3 regions of the Roseixanthobacter pseudopolyaromaticivorans genome follow, and region 3 is predicted to be linked to each of the others. Evidence: predicted binding sites of a transcription regulator. Region 3 holds the regulator's gene; each other region holds the start of a gene.
What was found. Region 3 encodes LexA, which represses DNA repair genes until DNA is damaged. Its sites were predicted from a motif close to TGTTCNNNNTGTGTTCNG; they were not measured.
Positions count from the first base shown of each region.

Region 1: the regulator LexA is predicted to act here: its motif matches at 2,166-2,183, upstream of V5F68_RS17520 (YifB family Mg chelatase-like AAA ATPase).
Region 2: the regulator LexA is predicted to act here: its motif matches at 4,579-4,596, upstream of parE (DNA topoisomerase IV subunit B).

Region 1 covers NZ_CM195539.1:3,717,494-3,723,483, reverse strand. Annotated here, with positions in the region: gene V5F68_RS17525 (hypothetical protein) at 1-529, shown strand, start outside; gene V5F68_RS17520 (YifB family Mg chelatase-like AAA ATPase) at 575-2,107, opposite strand; gene V5F68_RS17515 (hypothetical protein) at 2,277-2,456, shown strand; gene V5F68_RS17510 (hypothetical protein) at 2,502-2,720, shown strand; gene V5F68_RS17505 (class I SAM-dependent methyltransferase) at 2,780-3,562, shown strand; gene V5F68_RS17500 (polyhydroxyalkanoic acid system family protein) at 3,566-3,880, opposite strand; gene gshB (glutathione synthase) at 3,916-4,860, opposite strand; gene V5F68_RS17490 (alpha/beta fold hydrolase) at 5,012-5,932, shown strand; gene V5F68_RS17485 (YraN family protein) at 5,945-5,990, opposite strand, start outside.
Region 2 covers NZ_CM195539.1:2,268,423-2,274,412, reverse strand. Annotated here, with positions in the region: gene V5F68_RS10950 (DEAD/DEAH box helicase) at 1-981, opposite strand, end outside; gene V5F68_RS10945 (MFS transporter) at 1,280-2,464, shown strand; gene parE (DNA topoisomerase IV subunit B) at 2,476-4,512, opposite strand; gene argC (N-acetyl-gamma-glutamyl-phosphate reductase) at 4,745-5,800, shown strand.
Region 3 covers NZ_CM195539.1:2,089,597-2,095,586, reverse strand. Annotated here, with positions in the region: gene gltX (glutamate--tRNA ligase) at 1-973, opposite strand, end outside; gene V5F68_RS10070 (ComEC/Rec2 family competence protein) at 1,101-3,392, shown strand; gene lexA (transcriptional repressor LexA) at 3,421-4,140, opposite strand; gene V5F68_RS10060 (molybdopterin molybdotransferase MoeA) at 4,278-5,489, opposite strand; gene moaC (cyclic pyranopterin monophosphate synthase MoaC) at 5,527-5,990, opposite strand, start outside.

The DNA.
Region 1 (5,990 bases), 1.6 Mb from region 3:
GCAGGCTAGGCCCACCCCCGCCGCTGTGAGCGTCATCAACGTGCCGGGCGTCGGCGCGATGAACGTGCTTAGCTATCAGGCGCGGTTCGTTTCCGCAGATCCCGCCACCCGCCGCGTGGTGTTGGAAACCCCGAACGGCAAGCGCTGGGCGGTGATCGCCCCGCCGCTGCTGGGCGATGTCATGCAGCTCGCCAACAGCCGGCAATTGCTCATTCGCGTGCTGCCGGGCCTCGTCACCGCACTGGGCAAGGCACACCAGGGCACGCCGGGCGTGGCGATCTCCGAACTGGTGCTCAAGGACGGCCTGCCGGGTTGGCCGGAGGATTATGGCTTCCGCGAAGTGACCATCACCTCCATGCTGGTGAATATCGACAAGACCAACGGCACCATCAGCTTCGAGGGGCTCGACGGCGTGGTGCGCACCGTGAAGGCGGCGAACCCGCAGGTGCTGGCCGATCTGCAGAAGGTGGAACTGGGCGATCTGTGCCAGATCACCTATTACGAAGGCCTCGCCATCAACGCCATGTAGCGTGGGGCGTTAGCCTGCGGCCGCCCTCGAGTCGCACGGGGCGGCTCAGGCTGCGGCGCGCGAGCGGTCGGCCAGGGCGCGATAGGCCAGAGCCTCGGCCAGATGCCGCCGGCCGAGGCTCTCCGCCCCGCCGAGGTCGGCGAGGGTGCGGGCCACCTTGAGCACGCGGTGGTAGCCGCGCGCCGAGAGGTTCATGGCGCTGGCGGCATCGCGCAGCAAAGCGAGCCCGCCGGCATCGGGCGCGGCGACCACTTCCAGAAGCGGGCCGGAGGCTTGCGCATTGGTGCGGATGTCCGGCCGGTCCAGCGCCGCGTAACGCTCGACTTGGAGGGCGCGCGCGGCAGCGACCCGCGCCGCCACCTCCCGCGAGCCCTCCGCCGGGGCGGGCAGCACCAGATCGGCGGCGGTGACGGCCGGCACGTCCAGATACAGGTCGATGCGGTCGAGGAACGGACCGGACAGGCGCGCCTGATAATCCTCCTTGCAGCGCGGCCCGCGCTTGCAGGTGAAGCCGGGCTCGCCCGCATGGCCGCAGCGGCAGGGGTTCATGGCGGCAATCAATTGGAATCGTGCCGGATAGGTCACGCGGTGGTTGGCGCGGGCGATCAGCACGTCGCCGGTTTCCAGCGGCTGGCGCAGGGAATCCAGCACCTGGGGCGAGAATTCCGGCAATTCGTCCAGGAACAGCACGCCGTGATGGGCCAGCGAGACCTCCCCGGGCTTCGCCTTCGCCCCGCCGCCCACCATCGCCGCCATGCTGGCGGAATGGTGCGGCGCGCGGAACGGGCGGCGGTCCACCAGGGCACCGTCCTGGATCGCGCCCGCCACCGACGCGACCATGGAGACGTCCAGCATCTCCGCCGGCGAGAGCGGCGGCAGGATGGAGGGCAGGCGCTGGGCCAGCATGGATTTGCCGGCGCCGGGCGGGCCCACATACAGCAGATTGTGGCCGCCGGCCGCGGCAACCTCAAGCGCGCGCTTGGCGGTTTCCTGGCCCTTCACGTCCTTGAGGTCCAGGCCGGAGCCTCCGGGCGGGCGCAGGCGCGGATCGGGGCGGGCGAGGATCTGCCGGCCCGTGACATGGTTCGCCAGTTGGATCAGCGAGATGGGCGCGAGAATCTCCATGTCGGGGCTGGCCCAGGCGGCTTCCGCGCCGCAGGCGCCGGGGCAGATGAGCCCGTGGCCGCGCGCATTGGCGCCGATCGCCGCCGGCAGCACGCCCGCGACAGCGGCGATGGAGCCGTCCAACCCCAGTTCCCCAACCACGGTGAAGCCGGCGAGCGCATCGCTTGGAATCGCGCCGATCGCCGCCATCAGCCCGAGCGCGATGGGCAGGTCGTAATGGGAGCCTTCCTTCGGCAAATCGGCGGGCGCGAGATTGATGGTGATCCGCCGCGCGGGCAGGGCGAGCCCGGAGGCGATCAGGGCGGCGCGCACCCGCTCCTTGGCTTCCGTCACCGCTTTGTCGGGCAGGCCGACGATGGTGAACGCCGGCAGGCCCGGCGCCACATGCACCTGCACGTCCACCGGGCGCGCATCCACGCCCTCGAACGCCACCGTCGCCACACGCTGGATCACGCTTCAGCCCCCCGGCTTGCCAGTGGGGAAGAGGGTAGTGGAGTGGGCGTGTCGGCACAAGAACATATTGGGAACATGCGCCCTTATGCGGCCTTTATGGGAGGGCCGCGTGTTCCCAATCGCGCCCTTACGGCGAGCGGCGCGATAAGGGCTGCCGTGAGGACCGACCATGACCCAATCTTATTATTTCTCCCCCACCAGCACCCCCTTTCCGCGCGCACGGCCGCTGCCGCCCCAGCAGACCCGGGGCATTCGCCGGCCCGGCCCGCTGGCCCGCATGGCGCTGAAGGCGGCCTGCCTTGTGCCGCTGCTGGTGCTGGCTTTCGCGTTCCACGCCCTGTGGAGCTAAACGGCCGGCTGTTCCAATCATCGGCGCGCGCCTGGAGGTGGTTCCATGACCCATATTCAGCCCTTGTCCCCCAAGCCGCGCCGCGAGGACGCGCGGCAGACCGAGCCCTCTCCCCGTCTCGGCTGGGCCGAGTGGGGCAGCCTCGGCGGCACGGAGCGCCTCCTTCCCTTCGGTCGCAGCCCGTTGCGGAGCGCAGCTCCGGTCTGCGTGCGTGGTCTGCTGGTTGCATTTGCTCTGGTCTGCATCGTTGCTATGGTGCGATGAGGGACATGCGCACGCCGCCTTCCTTCCGCGATCCCTCGCGCAACCAAAAGCCTTGCCTCATGACCATGACCGATCTGAAAGACGGCGACCACGAGCGCCTCGTCTCCGCCCAGTTCAGCCCCCAGGCCGCCGCCTATGTCGCGAGCGCGGTCCACGCCCAAGGCGCGGATCTCGATGCCCTTGCGCAGATGATGGCGGGCCGCGGCGCGGCGCGGGTCCTCGATCTTGGTTGCGGCGGCGGTCATGTGAGCTTCACCGTGGCACCCCATGTGGCGCAGGTGATTGCCTATGACCTGTCCGACCGCATGCTGGAGGCGGTCGCGGGCGAGGCGCAGCGGCGCGGCCTTTCCAATATCGAGACCGCCTGGGGCGTGGCGGAGGAATTGCCGTTTCCCGACGCCACCTTCGATTTCGTGGTCTCGCGCTTCAGCGCTCACCATTGGCGCGATCTCTCCGCGGGGCTGGCGCAGGCGCGCCGCGTGCTGAAGCCGAACGGGCGGGCCATCTTCATGGACGTGGTGGCGCCGCCGAGCGATGTGCTGGATACGTTCCTGCAGACCATCGAGCTTCTGCGCGATCCCTCCCACGCCCGCGATTTTGCGGTCAGCGAGTGGGTCGAGCGTGCCGAGGCGGTAGGTCTGGCGTGTCAGTCGATTACGGAAGGACGGCTGCGGCTGGAGTTTTCCTCCTGGATCGCGCGCATCAATACGCCCGATCTGCACGTGGCGGCGATCCGTTCGCTTGAAGAACTGGCGACGCGCGACGTGCGCGCCCATTTCGAGATCGAGGCCGACGGCAGCTTCACGCTCGATACCGCGACACTTCTCTTCGCGCCGGTCTGAACGCTATTTCTTCTGGCCCAGCATCAGCTGGCCCTGCTTCTGGATCAGCGCCTTGGCCTTTTCCGCCATCAGGTGCAGCAGCCAGGGCAATTCCACGGAGAGATGCACGGCGGTGTCGGCCACGTCCAGCGTGCCGTGGGCGGTGTGGCCCAGCACGCCGACGCGGAATTGCAGGTGGGAATCGGTCCAGGTCTCTTCCATCACCTGCAATTTGTCGCCGAACTTCGCCCGCACGCTGGTGAGGCCGCCCTGGAGGCGACGGGTCGCCTCCGCCTTGCCGAGCTTGTGGGGGATGGAGACGGTCAAGGGCTGGGGCATGGCTGGCCTTTCCGCGTGTGAGGAAAGCGGCGCGCTCAGGCGCCCCGCTTTTCCTCGATCTTGTCCCAGATCTGCGCGGCGATATCGGGGCCGCCGAGCCGCTTGATGGCGCGAAGCCCGGTGGGCGAGGTCACGTTGATCTCGGTGAGATTGCCGTCGATCACGTCGATGCCCACGAACAGCAGGCCGCGTTCCCGCAGCGCCGGGCCGATGCGCTTGCAGATTTCCTGCTCGCGGTCGGTGAGGTCGGTGGGCTTTGCTGCGCCGCCGCGCACCATGTTGGAGCGCAGATCCCCTTCGCTGGGCACGCGGTTCACCGCGCCGGCGGCTTCCCCATCCACCAGGATGATACGCTTGTCGCCGTGCTTCACGGCCGGCAGGAAGCGCTGGATCACCCAGGGCTCGCGGAAGGTGACGGCGAAGAAATCATAGAGCGAGCCGAAATTCAGGTCGTCGGCGGTCAGGCGGAACACCGCGCCGCCGCCATGGCCGTAGAGCGGCTTCATCACCACGTCGCCGAATTCCGCGCGGAAGGCTTTGATCTCGTCCAGGTCGCGGGTGATCAGGGTGGGGGGCATCAGCTCCGGAAAATCGGTGACGAAAATTTTCTCCGGCGCGTTGCGCACCTGGGCGGGGTCGTTCACCACCAGCGTCTTGGGGTGGATGCGCTCGAGCATATGGGTGGTGGTCACATAGGCCATGTCGAACGGCGGGTCCTGGCGCAGCAGCACCACGTCGTAATCGGTCAGCGCCACGCGCCGCTTTTCGCCCAAGGTGAAATGCTTGCCCGCCTCGTCGGCGACGGTCAGCGGTTCGACGGTGGCGAACACCTTGCCGTCGCGCATGGCGAGCTGGTCGGGGGTGTAGTGCACGAGGGCGTGGCCGCGCCTCTGGGCTTCGAGCAACAGTGCAAACGTGGAATCGCCGGCAATATTGATGCGGGCGATATGGTCCATCTGGACCGCGACCTGAAGGGCCATGGAAATCTCCGGCGGGGCGCCCGGCAAAGGCGTGTCGTGCCCTATCTATAGGCGCACCCGCCTTGCCGCCAGACCGGCGCGACGCCGCGCTTGACGCGGGACCCGTTTTTCCGCACCCGTGCGCCGATCGGAGCAGGCTGCGGGGGACGAGATGATCCGGCGATATGGCGCGGCACTGGCCGCAATGTGCCTGTTCCTGTCGAGCGGGCCGGTGGTCGCGCAAGATGCCCCGGTGCCCACGGCGTTTCAGCCGCGCATCGAGCGGGTGAAGGTGGGTGAGATCGAGATGGGCTATTACGCCCGCGGGAATGGCGCGCCGCTGGTCATGATCATGGGGCTCGGCGCGACCATGTCCGATTGGGACCCCGCCCTGCTGGAAGCGCTCTCCCACGACCACACGCTGATCGTCATCGACAATCGCGGCTGCGGCTTCTCCTCGGACACGGCGCAGAACCATACGACCATCGCGCAGATGGCGGACGATGCGGCCGGCCTCGTGGCGGCGCTGGGCCATGAGAAGGTGGATGTGCTCGGCTATTCCATGGGTGCGATGATCGCGAGCCAGGTGGCGATCCGCCATCCTCAGATGCTGCGTTCGCTGATGCTGCTGGCGCCGAGCCCCGGTGGCAGCCACGAGGTGCCGCCTGCGCCGGGGGTGCTGGAGGCGATCGCCCACCACACGCTCGCCCTGCCGCAGGTGCTGGCGCTGTTCTTCCCGGAAGACCCCGCCGGCCAGGAAGCAGGCCGCGCCCTGGTCCTGCGCGCGGTCGCCGGCCGCAAGGCCGGCACGATCCCAGCCGCGCCGGCCTGTTCGGACGAGACCGGCAGCCGGCAGGTGGAAGCGCTGCGGCAGTTTTCCGCTTCCGATGCCAATTACGACGCGCTGCCTGCCATCGCGGCGCCCACCCTTGTGATGGGCGGTCGCGTGGACAAGGTGCTGCCGCCCGCCAATGCGCAGACGGTGGCGCAGCGCATTCCGTTTGCCTGGAGCACTTATTTCGAAGGCGGGCATCTGTTCTGGGCGCAAAGCCGGGAGCGGGTGATCGCGGCTCTGCGGGCCTTCCTGCAATAAGCTGTTCCGCCCTCACGCGTCGGGCTCGAACGCCCCGGGCAGATGCTCGGCCGCGCCA
Region 2 (5,990 bases), 180 kb from region 3:
CTCCGCATGGTGGGGAACGTCATAATTGAAGACGTGGCTGACGGCCGGAATATCCAGCCCGCGCGCCGCGACGTCGGAGGCCACCAGCAAGGTGGCTTCGCCTGAGCGGAACTGGTCCAGCGCCTGGGTGCGGGACCGCTGGTCCATGTCGCCGTGCAGGCACACCACATTGAAGCCGTGCTTCTGCAGGGAGCGGTGGACCACAGAGACCTCGCTCTTGCGATTGCAGAAGACGATGCCGTTCTGCAGCCCTTCCGCGCCCCGGATCAGTTCGCGCAGCTTCTCGCGCTTTTCATAATCCTCCCGGCCGGTGGCAACCAGGACCTGGGTGACGGTCGTGGCCGTGGACGCGGGCTTGGAAACCTCGACCCGGACCGGGTTGGAGAGGAATTGCGACACGAGCCGCTGGATTTCCGGCGGCATGGTGGCGGAGAAGAACAACGTCTGCCGGGTAAAGGGCACCAGCTTGCAGATGCGTTCGATGTCGGGAATGAAGCCCATGTCCAGCATGCGGTCGGCTTCGTCGATGACGAGCACTTCGATGCCCGAGAGCAGGAGTTGCCCGCGCTCCACATGGTCAAGCAGCCGGCCGGGGGTGGCGATGAGGACATCGACACCACGCACCAGCTTGGTGTTCTGGTCGCCAAACGAGACGCCGCCGATCAGCAGCGCGACATTGAGCTTATGGTTCTTGCCGTAGCGGGCGAAGCTGTCCTCGACCTGGGCTGCGAGTTCGCGCGTCGGTTCGAGGATGAGGGTGCGCGGCATGCGCGCCCGTGCCCGGCCCTGCTCCAGCAGGGTCAACATGGGAAGGGTGAAGGCGGCGGTCTTGCCGGTGCCCGTCTGCGCCAAGCCCAGCACGTCGCGCCGGGCGAGAACGTGCGGAATGGCTTGCGCCTGGATGGGCGTGGGCGTGGTGTAGCCGGACGCCGTGACGGCCGAGAGGACTTTTTCGCTCAGGCCGAGTTCGGAAAATGACATATCGTCGCTTAATGCGGCAGCGCTCCGCTTATCGCAGGCCCCGTGCCGTACGGGGCTGGGCGAGCGGTCGTCGCTCGGCGCGCTTGGATTCGAAATAATCGGACGACACGTTGTAAAGTAAGGATTTTGTGCGCTGTGTCAATGCTTCTCGTTCAGCGTGCCATGCGCCAGGGGAATTGCAGGGACGAGCGCTATGCGAAACCGGCCTTGACCCTCCCGTGAATGAGCGCCAAGGAAGCTTTCTCACCGAGCCCTCACTCAGGGCGACGTCCCCGCCTTTTCTCCAAACCGTGCCGCCATGCCCTTTCTTCTGGTCCTCGGTCTGGCCGGGTTCGCCAGCGCCTTTTCCATGCGCGCGGTGGACCCCATGCTCAACCTGCTGGCGGCGGACCTTGCCGTGACGCTGCAGCGTGCAGCGCTTCTCGCCAGTGCCTTCTCCTTGCCCTATGCCGCGATGCAATTGGTGTTCGGCCCCATCGGTGATGCCGTGGGCAGGGTGCGTCTGATCCGCGTGACGCTGTCCATGCTCTGCCTCGGGCTCGTCGGCTGCGCGCTGGCGCCAAGCCATGAAGCCTTGATGGCGGGACGCATCTTTTCCGGCGGGTGGGCCGGCGGGGTGATACCTGTGGCGCTCGCGACTGTCGGCGATCGCGTGACCATGCGGCAGCGCCCCCAGGCGCTCGGACGCCTGCTCATGGCCATAGTCCTGGGCCAGCTCGGCGGGGCCATGGCCTCGGGCATGATCTCCACCCTAATCGGATGGCGCGCCGTGTTCTGGTGCACGGCGGCGGTGGCGGGTACTGCGGCGTTCGGCGCCATGTTCTTCCTCAGCGAGACGGCAATTCCGCAGCGCCCGTCCGTGCGCGGGGCGCTGGAGCGCTATCGCGTGGTGTTCAGTAATCCCCTCTCGATCCGCCTGTTCCTGGTCGCCGCCATCGAGGGCGCGCTGATCTTCGGCGTGTTCCCGTTCGTTGCCGCCCATATGGTGGGGCGCGCACTCGGAGATGCGGTGGAGGCGGGCTTCGCCCTCGGCATGTTCGGCGTGGGCGGCGTGATCTATACCTTCCTGGTGGCGGTTCTGGTGCGCCGGCTTGGCCTGTCCGGCATGGCCGGGCTCGGCGCGACGGTGGCGGGGATATGCCTGATCGCCATTGCGCTGGTGCCCTCGCTCGGCCTGATGCTGGCGCTGTTCGGCGTGCTCGGTTTTGGCTTCTACATGATCCACAACACCTTGCAGATCATGGCCACCGAGCTGGTCCCGGCGGCGCGCGGCTCGGCCGTGGCGCTCTATGCCACCTTCTTCTTTTCCGGCCAGGCGTTGGGCGCCCTGCTGGCGGCGCAGCTGGTCGGCCTCATCGGGCCGGTGGAGCTGTTTGCGGGCGCAGGCGTGTGTCTGATTGCGCTCGCCTGGCCGGCCTCGCGCCTGCCGCGTCGCCTCAAGCCTGCAGCATCGGAGCCGGCGCCGGTCGATCCCTCGGCCTGAGGGATCGAGCGTCAGATATCCAGCAGATCCTCGCCCGCAAACGCGGCACGCTCGGAAATGAAGGCGAAGCGCGCCTCCGGCTTGTTGCCCATGAGACGTTCCACCAAGTCGGCGGTGTCGGCCTGCGCCGCCGCCTCGATGGTGACGCGCAGCATGGTGCGGGTGCGCGGATTCATCGTGGTTTCCTTGAGCTGCGCCGGCATCATCTCGCCGAGGCCTTTGAAGCGGCCAATCTCCACCTTGCCGCGGCCGGAGAATTCCTTCTTCAGCAACTGGTCCTTGTGGGCATCGTCCCGGGCGTAGAGCGTCTTGGCGCCCTGGGTGATGCGGTAGAGGGGGGGCACCGCCAGAAACAGGTGGCCCTCCTCGATGAGCTTCGGAATCTGCCGATAGAAAAAGGTGACGAGAAGAGAGGCGATGTGGGCGCCGTCCACGTCCGCGTCGGTCATGATGACCACCTTCTCATAGCGCAGGTCCGCCTCGCGATATTGGGCGAGCGTTCCGCAGCCGAGCGCCTGGAGCAGGTCCGACAATTGCTGGTTCTGGGCAAGCTTGTCGCGCCCGGCGCTGGCGACATTGAGGATCTTGCCACGCAGCGGCAGCACCGCCTGGGTCTTGCGATCCCGCGCCTGCTTGGCCGAGCCGCCAGCCGAGTCGCCCTCGACGATGAAGATTTCAGACCCCGCCGCCTCGGTGTTGGAGCAATCCGCGAGCTTGCCCGGCAGGCGCAGCTTGCGCACGGCGGTCTTGCGGGAGATCTCCTTTTCCTGCTTGCGGCGCAGGCGCTCTTCCGCGCGCTCCACCACATGGTCCAGCAGGCGGTTGGCCTGGACCGGATTGGCGGCAAGCCAATGGTCGAGCGGATCGCGCAGCGCCTGCTCGACGATGCGCGAGGCCTCCGCCGTGGCGAGCCGGTCTTTGGTCTGGCCCTGGAATTCCGGCTCGCGAACGAACACGGAAAGCATCGCCGCGCAGCCGGTGGTAACGTCGTCGCCGATCAGGATGGCCGCGCGCTTCGCCTGGCCAATACGCTCGGCATAATCGCGCAGGCCCTTGAGCAGAACCAAGCGCAGCCCGTTCTCATGGGTGCCACCGTCATGGGTGGGAATGGTGTTGCAATAAGAGGAAATGCCGCCGTCGCCATCGGCAACCCAGGCCACCGCCCATTCCACCGAGCCGTGGCCGCCTTGCTTCTGGATCCGGCCAGCGAAGATTTCGTTATGGACCAGCGTCTGACCTTCAAGGTCGCCCGCGAGATAATCCTTGAGGCCGCCCGGGAAGCGGAAGGTCATCTTGTCCGGCACGCCGGTTGTGCCCACCAGCAAAGCGGGGTCGCACGACCAGCGGATTTCCACGCCGCCGAACAGATAGGCCTTGGACCGCGCCATGCGGAACACGCGGGCGGGCTCGAAATGCGCACCTTCGCCGAAAATTTGGGGATCGGGATGGAAGCGCACCTTGGTGCCGCGCCGGTTGGTGATGCGGCCGACTTCGGCAAGCGGCCCGAGTGGTGCACCTTTGGAAAAGCTTTGGCGGTAAAGGGTCTGGTTGCGCGCGACTTCGATTTCCAGATGGTCGGACAGCGCGTTTACCACCGAGACGCCGACGCCGTGCAGGCCGCCGGAGGTTTCATAGACCTTGCTGTCGAACTTTCCGCCCGCGTGCAGCGTGGTCATGATGACTTCGACGGTGGACTTGCCGGGGAATTTGGGATGCGCCTCCACCGGGATGCCGCGCCCGTTGTCGGTCACGGTCAGCGTGCTGTCGGCGGCGAGATGCACTTCGATAAAGGTGGCGTGCCCGGCCACCGCCTCGTCCATGGAATTGTCGATCACCTCGGCGAAGAGATGATGCAGGGCTTTGACATCGGTGCCGCCGATATACATGCCGGGGCGGCGGCGCACCGGCTCCAGCCCTTCCAGCACCTCGATATGGGCGGCGGTATAATCGCTCGCCATTTCCGGCACGGCGGCGGGTGCCTTCGCGCGGGGGCTCGGGGCCTTGCGGGCAGGGGCGGGAGCGGCAAACAGATCGTCGTTATCGGACATGAGGCTCTTTAAGTCGCTTTAGGGGCGAATCGCCGCCGGCCATCATGCCAGGGCGAGGGAACGAAAGGGAACATACCGGAAACGCGCGCAGCGCGGGACTGGTCACTTATCCCTGTCTTTCGCCTGATATGGGATCGGTGTACAGACCCCCGACCGAACACGCCCGCGCAGCGTTCCGCGCACGGATGGGTACGGCCAACGTCACACGGCCCCTGGCGGGCGGGAGAAGGACATGTCGGAGACAGCAAAGGCACGGATCGCGGTTCTTGGCGCCTCGGGTTACACCGGGTCTGAACTCGTGCGCCTTCTGCTGCGCCATCCGCGTGTCGAGCTGGTGGCCCTGACGGCGGACCGCAAAGCCGGCCAGTCCATGGCCGACGTATTCCCGCAGTTCGCCCCCTATGCGCTGCCCAAGCTCGTGACCATCGACGAGGTGGATTTCAACGCGGTGGACCTCGTGTTCTGCGCGCTGCCGCATGCGACCACTCAGGAAGTCATCAAGAAGGTGTTCGAGCAGGCGCCGAAGGTGAAGGTGGTGGATCTTTCCGCCGACTTCCGGCTGCGCGATCCCGGCGCCTATGAAAAATGGTACGGCCACCCCCACGGCGCCCTCGATCTCCAGAAGGAAGCGGTGTTCGGCCTCGTCGAAATCTATCGCGACGAGATCCGGAAGGCGCGGTTGATCGCCAATCCCGGCTGCCACACCACCACCTCCATCCTGCCGGCTGTGCCGCTGCTGGAAGCCGGCGCCATCGAGCCGGAAACCATCGTCATCGACAGCAAGACCGGCATGTCCGGCGCCGGCCGCTCGGCGAAGGAAGCGATGCTGTTCTCCGAGGTTTCCGAGGGTATCCACGCCTACAGCGTCGGTTCGCATCGGCACATGGGCGAGCTGGATCAGGAATTCACCAAGGCCGCCGGCCGCCCGGTCGCGCCCATGTTCGTGCCGCACCTCGCGCCCATGAACCGGGGCATCTATGCGACGCTCTATGTGCGCACCACCGGCGCGAAGGCCGAGGATCTCCACAAGATCCTGGCGGATTTCTACAAGAGCGAGCCGTTCGTCCATGTCCTGCCGTTTGGCCAGGTGCCGCAGTCGCGCCATGTGCGCGGCTCCAACATGGTGATGATCGGGGTCGTCGCGGACCGCGCGAGCGGCCGGGCCATCGTGCTCTCCACCCTCGACAATCTGGTGAAGGGCGCGTCCGGCCAGGCGGTGCAGAACATGAACCTCGTTCTCGGCTATCCCGAGACGCTCGGCCTGGAGCAGATCGCGCTCATGCCGTGAGCGCTGCGCCATGATCCGTCGCGGGCCGCTGCAGCATGCGGCCCGCGCTTTCCTGGCCGCCGCCATTGCCTCCCAATTCGCCGGCTTGCTATAGCGGCGGGGAAGGGCGCGGACGGTATGCGGAAAATTGCAGCGCTCGCGTTCGGAACATGCTTCAACCGCCCGCGGTTGAGCCATCTGTTGGCGCCGC
Region 3 (5,990 bases):
CCGCATCGAACAATTCATCGTCCGTGCTCGCGCGGATGTAATGCCCGTTGATGTTTTCCAGCTTCTGGAAATCGAACCGCGCGGCCGAGCGGCCCACATGGTCGAGATCGAACAAAGCGATCATTTCCGCGGTGGAGAACATCTCCTGGTCGCCATGGCTCCAGCCGAGGCGCACCAGATAATTGCGCAATGCCGCCGGCAGGTACCCCATGGCCCGGTAGGCATCGACCCCGAGCGCGCCGTGCCGCTTGGACAGCTTGGCGCCGTCCGGCCCGTGGATGAGGGGAATATGGGCCATTTCGGGCACCGGCCAGCCGAGCGCGCGATAGATCTGAGTCTGCCGCGCGGCATTGGTCAGGTGGTCGTCGCCGCGGATGATGTGGGTGACGCCCATGTCATGGTCGTCCACCACCACGGCCAGCATGTAGGTGGGGGTGCCGTCGGAGCGCAGCAGGACGAGATCGTCCAGGTCCTTGTTGGGGAAGGTGACGGTGCCCTGCACCAGATCGTGGATTACGGTCTCGCCATCCTGCGGCGCGCGCAAGCGGATCACCGGCTTGCGATCCTTCGGCGCCTCGGAGGGGTCGCGATCGCGCCAGCGGCCGTCATAGCGCGGCGGGCGGCCCTCCTTGCGGGCGGTCTCGCGCATCTCCTCCAGCTCTTCCGCCGTGGCATAGCAGGGATAGGCATTTCCCAGCGCCACCATCTGCGCCACCGCTTCCTGGTGCCGCGCGACGCGGGCGAACTGATAGACCGTGTCTCCGTCCCATTCGATGCCGAGCCAGGTCAGGCCGTCGAGGATCGCGTCGATGGCTTCCTTCGTGGAGCGCTGGCGGTCCGTATCCTCGATGCGCAGCAGCATCTTGCCGCCCTTGGCGCGGGCATAGAGCCAGTTGAACAGGGCGGTGCGGGCGCCGCCGATGTGCAGGAAGCCCGTGGGAGAAGGAGCAAAGCGCGTAACGATCTCTGACATGAAGGTCCGCCGAAAAGGGGTCTGGAGCGGGGCGGGCGTGCCGCCGGGATGCTGTGTGCACCGCCGGCATATGGCGCGCGGGCGGCGCCCGTGTAGCATAGGCGCGCGCGTTGGGGAACGCGGGGGCATGGCGGGCACATCAAACACTGGCGAGGAGGACCCGCCGCGCACGGAGATGCGCGGCGCGCGCGCTGCTGTCTGGGGCGCGGCGCAGGCTCTGCCGCGTCCGCGTCCGTTCGGTGCTCTGGGCGATCTGCGGGAACGCCTGCTGGCGGGTCTTGCCGCAGACATCCGCGCCGAGGCGGAGGCGGGGCGGCTGGTGTTGTGGCTGCCGGTGCTGTTCGCCGCCGGCATCCTGCTGTATTTCGGCGCCGATCAGGAGCCCTCCCTCCTCGCCGGCCTCCTGCTGACGGCGGCGCTGCTGGCCGCGACGCTGGCGGCGCGGGCGCACGTGTTTTCCTTCGCCGTGCTCGCGGGCGCGACGGCTCTTGCCTGCGGCTTCACCCTGGCATGTCTCCAGACCGCCCGTATCACGCGGCCGATCCTGATCCCGCCGGCGGGCAGCGTGCGGCTGACCGGATTTGTGGAGCACCTCGAGAAGCGGGCGAGCGCTGACCGCATCCTCCTGCGCGTCGAGACGGCGCAGGCCAAGGGGCTGGATTTCAAGCCCGAGCGGGTGCGCCTTTCGCTGCCGCGCGGTTCGGCACCGACGGTGGGCACCGGCATCGCAGTTTCCGCGCGCCTTCTGCCCCCGCTTGGGCCGGCGATGGTCGGCGCTCACGATTTTGGGCGCGCGCCCTGGTTCGCGGGGATCGATGCGGTGGGCTTTGCCCTCGGCCCGCCAAAGACGACAAACCTCGCGCAGGCCCCGCCGCTCTCGGTGCGCGTTGCCTCGCTGGTCCACACGGTGCGGGTCGCGCTCGCCGCGCGCATCCGCCTGGTGTTGAGCGGCACCGCCGCCGATATTGCCGTGGCGCTCGTGACGGGCGATCGTTCCTCCATCGCGCCGGCGGTGGAGGAGAGCATGCGCCTGTCCGGCCTCACCCACGTGCTGTCGATCTCGGGGCTGCACATGGCGCTGGTGGCTGGAACGCTGTTCGCGCTGGTGCGCGGGCTGCTGGCGCTGTTCCCGCCCTTGGCGCTCGGCGCGCCGGTTAAATCCCTGGCTGCGCTCTGCGCGCTGATCGGCAGCGCGCTTTATCTCGTCCTGTCGGGCAACGATGTCGCCGCGCAGCGCTCGTTCCTCATGCTGGGCCTAGTGTTGTTGGGCGTGATCGTCGGACGCGCCGCACTGACTTTGCGCAGCGTCGCGGTGGCGGCGGTGCTGGTGCTCGCGGCGGCGCCGATTTCAGTGCTCGACCCCGGCATGCAGATGTCGTTTGCCGCCACGCTCGCTCTGGTGGCCGCGTTCGAGCGGCTGCGGCCGTTGCGCCTCGGATGGACGGCCGAGGGTCGCGTCGCGCATGTCGCGCTCAAAGCGGCGCTGTTCGTGGGCGGCCTTGCGATGACCTCCCTTGTCGCCGGTCTTGCCACCGCGCCTTACGGAGCCCTGCATTTCCAGCGCATCGGAGCCTATGGCCTGCTTTCGAATCTCGCGGCCATGCCGGCCGTGAGCTTCCTGGTGATGCCGTTCGGCCTGCTCGGGGTGCTGCTGCTGCCGTTCGGCCTGGATTCGTTAGCATGGCCGGTCATGGGGCTCGGCCTCGACATCATGGTGGGGGTTTCGGACAAGGTGGCCGCACTGCCGGGTGCGGGCCTGCGGACCGACTGGTTCAACCCGCCCTCGGTTCTCGCGGCGAGCCTTGCCCTGCTGTGCCTGTGCTTGCTGCGCGGGCGGCTTGCGGCAATCGCCGTCTTCCCGGCGCTGGTGGCTCTCGCGCTCGGTGGCGCGGCGCCACGGCCGGACATTCTTATCGCACCGAACGGGCGCACGGTGGCGGTGCGTGGCGGCGACGGCAAGCTCTCGATCCTCGGGGCCAGCTCGAACCGGATGGTGGCAGAGCAATGGCTCAGCCGCGAGAGCGATACGCGCACGGCGCAATCCGAGGGGTTGGAGAATGCCTTTCGCTGCGACCCGCTGGGCTGCACGGCAACGACGCCCGGCGGCATCCTCGCCGTCTCACGCCGGCCGGAGGGGCTGGAGGCGGATTGCCTCAACGCGGCGCTCGTCGTGACCCCACACCCCGCTCCCAGGAAATGCCCGGCGAAGGTGATTACACCTGCCGACATGGCCCATACCGGCACGCTTGCGCTGTTCAGGGCCCCAGACGTACCGTCGTCCCCGGCGGGATGGCGCATCGTTCCGGCGCGCTCTCCCCGTCAGCAACGCCCGTGGATGCCGCCTTTGCCTCCGGTGGCCGCCGAGGGCGAGGAGGGACCGGGCGCTGCCGGACAGATGCAGGACGACGCCGCGCGCTGACGATCGAAATCGGCAGGGCTGCCCGCCCTCAATAGCGGCGCATCAGCCCGACCAGCCGGCCCTGCACCCGCACGCGGTCAGGTCCGAAAATCCGGGTCTCATAGGCGGGATTTGCCGCTTCCAGCGCGATGGAAGCGCCTTTCTTGCGCAGGCGCTTCAATGTGGCTTCCTCGTCATCCACCAGGGCGACGATGATGTCGCCCGTCTCGGCGCTGTCGCATTTGCGTATCAGCACGGTGTCGCCGTCCAGAATGCCGGCCTCGATCATGCTGTCGCCGCGCACTTCCAACGCGAAGTGCTCGCCCGTGCCCAGCATTTCCGGCGGCACGTTCAAGGTGTGGCTGCGGGTTTGGATTGCGGAAATGGGAGAGCCGGCGGCGATGCGGCCCATGACCGGCACGGTCACGGTGGGCGAACTCTCCTCGTCCTCCACCGGCGGGCGTACGCGGCCGAGGCTGCCTTCGATCACACTGGGGGAAAAGCCGCGCCCGCCTGAGGATGCGGCGCGGCTCGCGGCGAGGCCGGGGGCGGCGCTGTCCGGCAGGCGAACCACTTCCAGCGCCCGAGCGCGATTGGGAAGACGGCGGATGAAGCCGCGCTCTTCCAGGGCCGTGATCAGCCGATGAATGCCCGACTTGGAGCGAAGGTCGAGGGCTTCCTTCATCTCGTCGAAGGAGGGCGGGACGCCGGTTTCCTTCAGGCGTTCATGGATGAAACGCAACAGATCGTATTGCTTGCGCGTCAGCATGGTCTCACCCGTCCCCATCCCGCTTCCGGTTCGGCAGCGATGACCCGCAGGAGATCACCAAAACCGAAACAAATCATGAACAAGCATTAGCTGTTCCTTTTGTGTTCTGCAAGGGTGAACATCGCGTTAACGGTATTTCAGGAGGGCAATTGCAGGATCTGGCAGGGGTCCCCGATCGCGCCGGCCGGCGCAAAGGCGGGGCGGATCAACAGGCAATCGGCCGTGGCAAGGGTGGTCAGCATGGCGCTGTCCTGGATCGGCAGCGGGTTTGCAACCAATGCTCCGTCGGGCGCGAACGACAGGGTCGCGCGCATATAATCGACGCGGGAATCGTTGGCCTTCACCGGGCAGCCAAGACGCGCCGCGCGCAAAGGCTGGCCATGGGCGGCACCCTGGAGCGCATTCAACAGGGGAATCAGGAACAGCACGGCGCCGACATAGGCGGAAACCGGATTGCCCGGCAGGCCAAGCACGCGCATGCCCTCGCGCGCACCGAACATCAGCGGCTTTCCGGGCCGCAGCGCGATCCGATGGACGGTGAGCGTCACGCCCTCGCTCCGCAGGGCCGGCACGATCAGGTCATGCTCGCCAACAGATGCCCCGCCGGAGGTGACCAGCACGTCTATTCCCGATTCGGCGGCCGAGCGGATGGCGGCGCGGGTGGCCTCCAGCGAATCGCCGACGAGCCCCAGATCTACGGCTTCGGCACCGTGTGCACGGGCGAGGGCGGCGACGCCGTAGACATTTGAAACGACGACCTCGGAGAGGGCGCCGCTGCCTTGGCCCGGACGAACCAGTTCATCCCCGGTTTGCAGGATGCCCACCTTGGGGCGCGCATGGACGCGCAGAACGGGATGGTCCGCTGCGGCCGCCAGCATCACGTCGCGGTCGCTCAGGCGTCGCCCGGCGGGCAGGATCAGGCTGTCGGCGGGAAAATCGAACCCGGCCTTGCGCACGTTGCGCAAAGGCGCGGTGGGTGCGGTGGTGGTGAGAAAGTCACCGTCCCGCTCCACATTCTCTTGGATCACCACCGTGTCCGCGCCCGCGGGCAGCAGGGCGCCGGTGAAGATGCGAACCGCTTCGCCGGTCGCAATCGCTCCGGGAAACGGGCGCCCGGCGGCGGATTCCCCGATCACCCGCAAGGTTGCGGGAACATGCGCGATGTCTGAAGCCGCCACCGCATATCCGTCCATGGCGGACATGTCGGCCGCCGGTTGGCTTCGGCGGGCCCACAGATCGGCGGCGAGCACGCGGCCCGTCGCCTCGGCGACTGGCACGGACTGCGCAGACAGGGGCACGACGCCGGCCACCACGAGCGCGAGGGCCTCTTCCACCGGCATCAATGCCATGTCGCCTGCTCCGAATTCTATTTCTGGCTCGGGCGCCTTAGGCGTCGTCGGCGCGCCATTCGCCGGAGCGTCCGCCCGCTTTCTCCAGCAGGCGAATCCCCTCGATGCGCATGCCGCGATCAGCGGCCTTGGCCATGTCATAGATGGTCAGGCAGGCGAGGGAAACCGCCGTAAGCGCCTCCATCTCCACCCCGGTCTGGCCGCTGGTCTTGACGCGGGCGCGCACGACGAGGCCGGGGAGGGTCGCATCGGGCTCGATTTCAACTTCCACCTTGGAAATCATCAGCGGATGGCAAAGTGGAATAAGCTCGTGGGTGCGCTTGGACGCCATGATGCCGGCGATCCGGGCGACGCCGAGCACGTCGCCCTTCTTGGCATTGCCCGAGAGGATCAGCTCCAGCGTCGGCGCCGCCATCACGACCCGCCCCTCCGCCAGGGCCTCGCGCGTGGTCACCGCCTTTTGCGAGACGTCGACCATATGGGCCGCGCCCGAGGCATCGA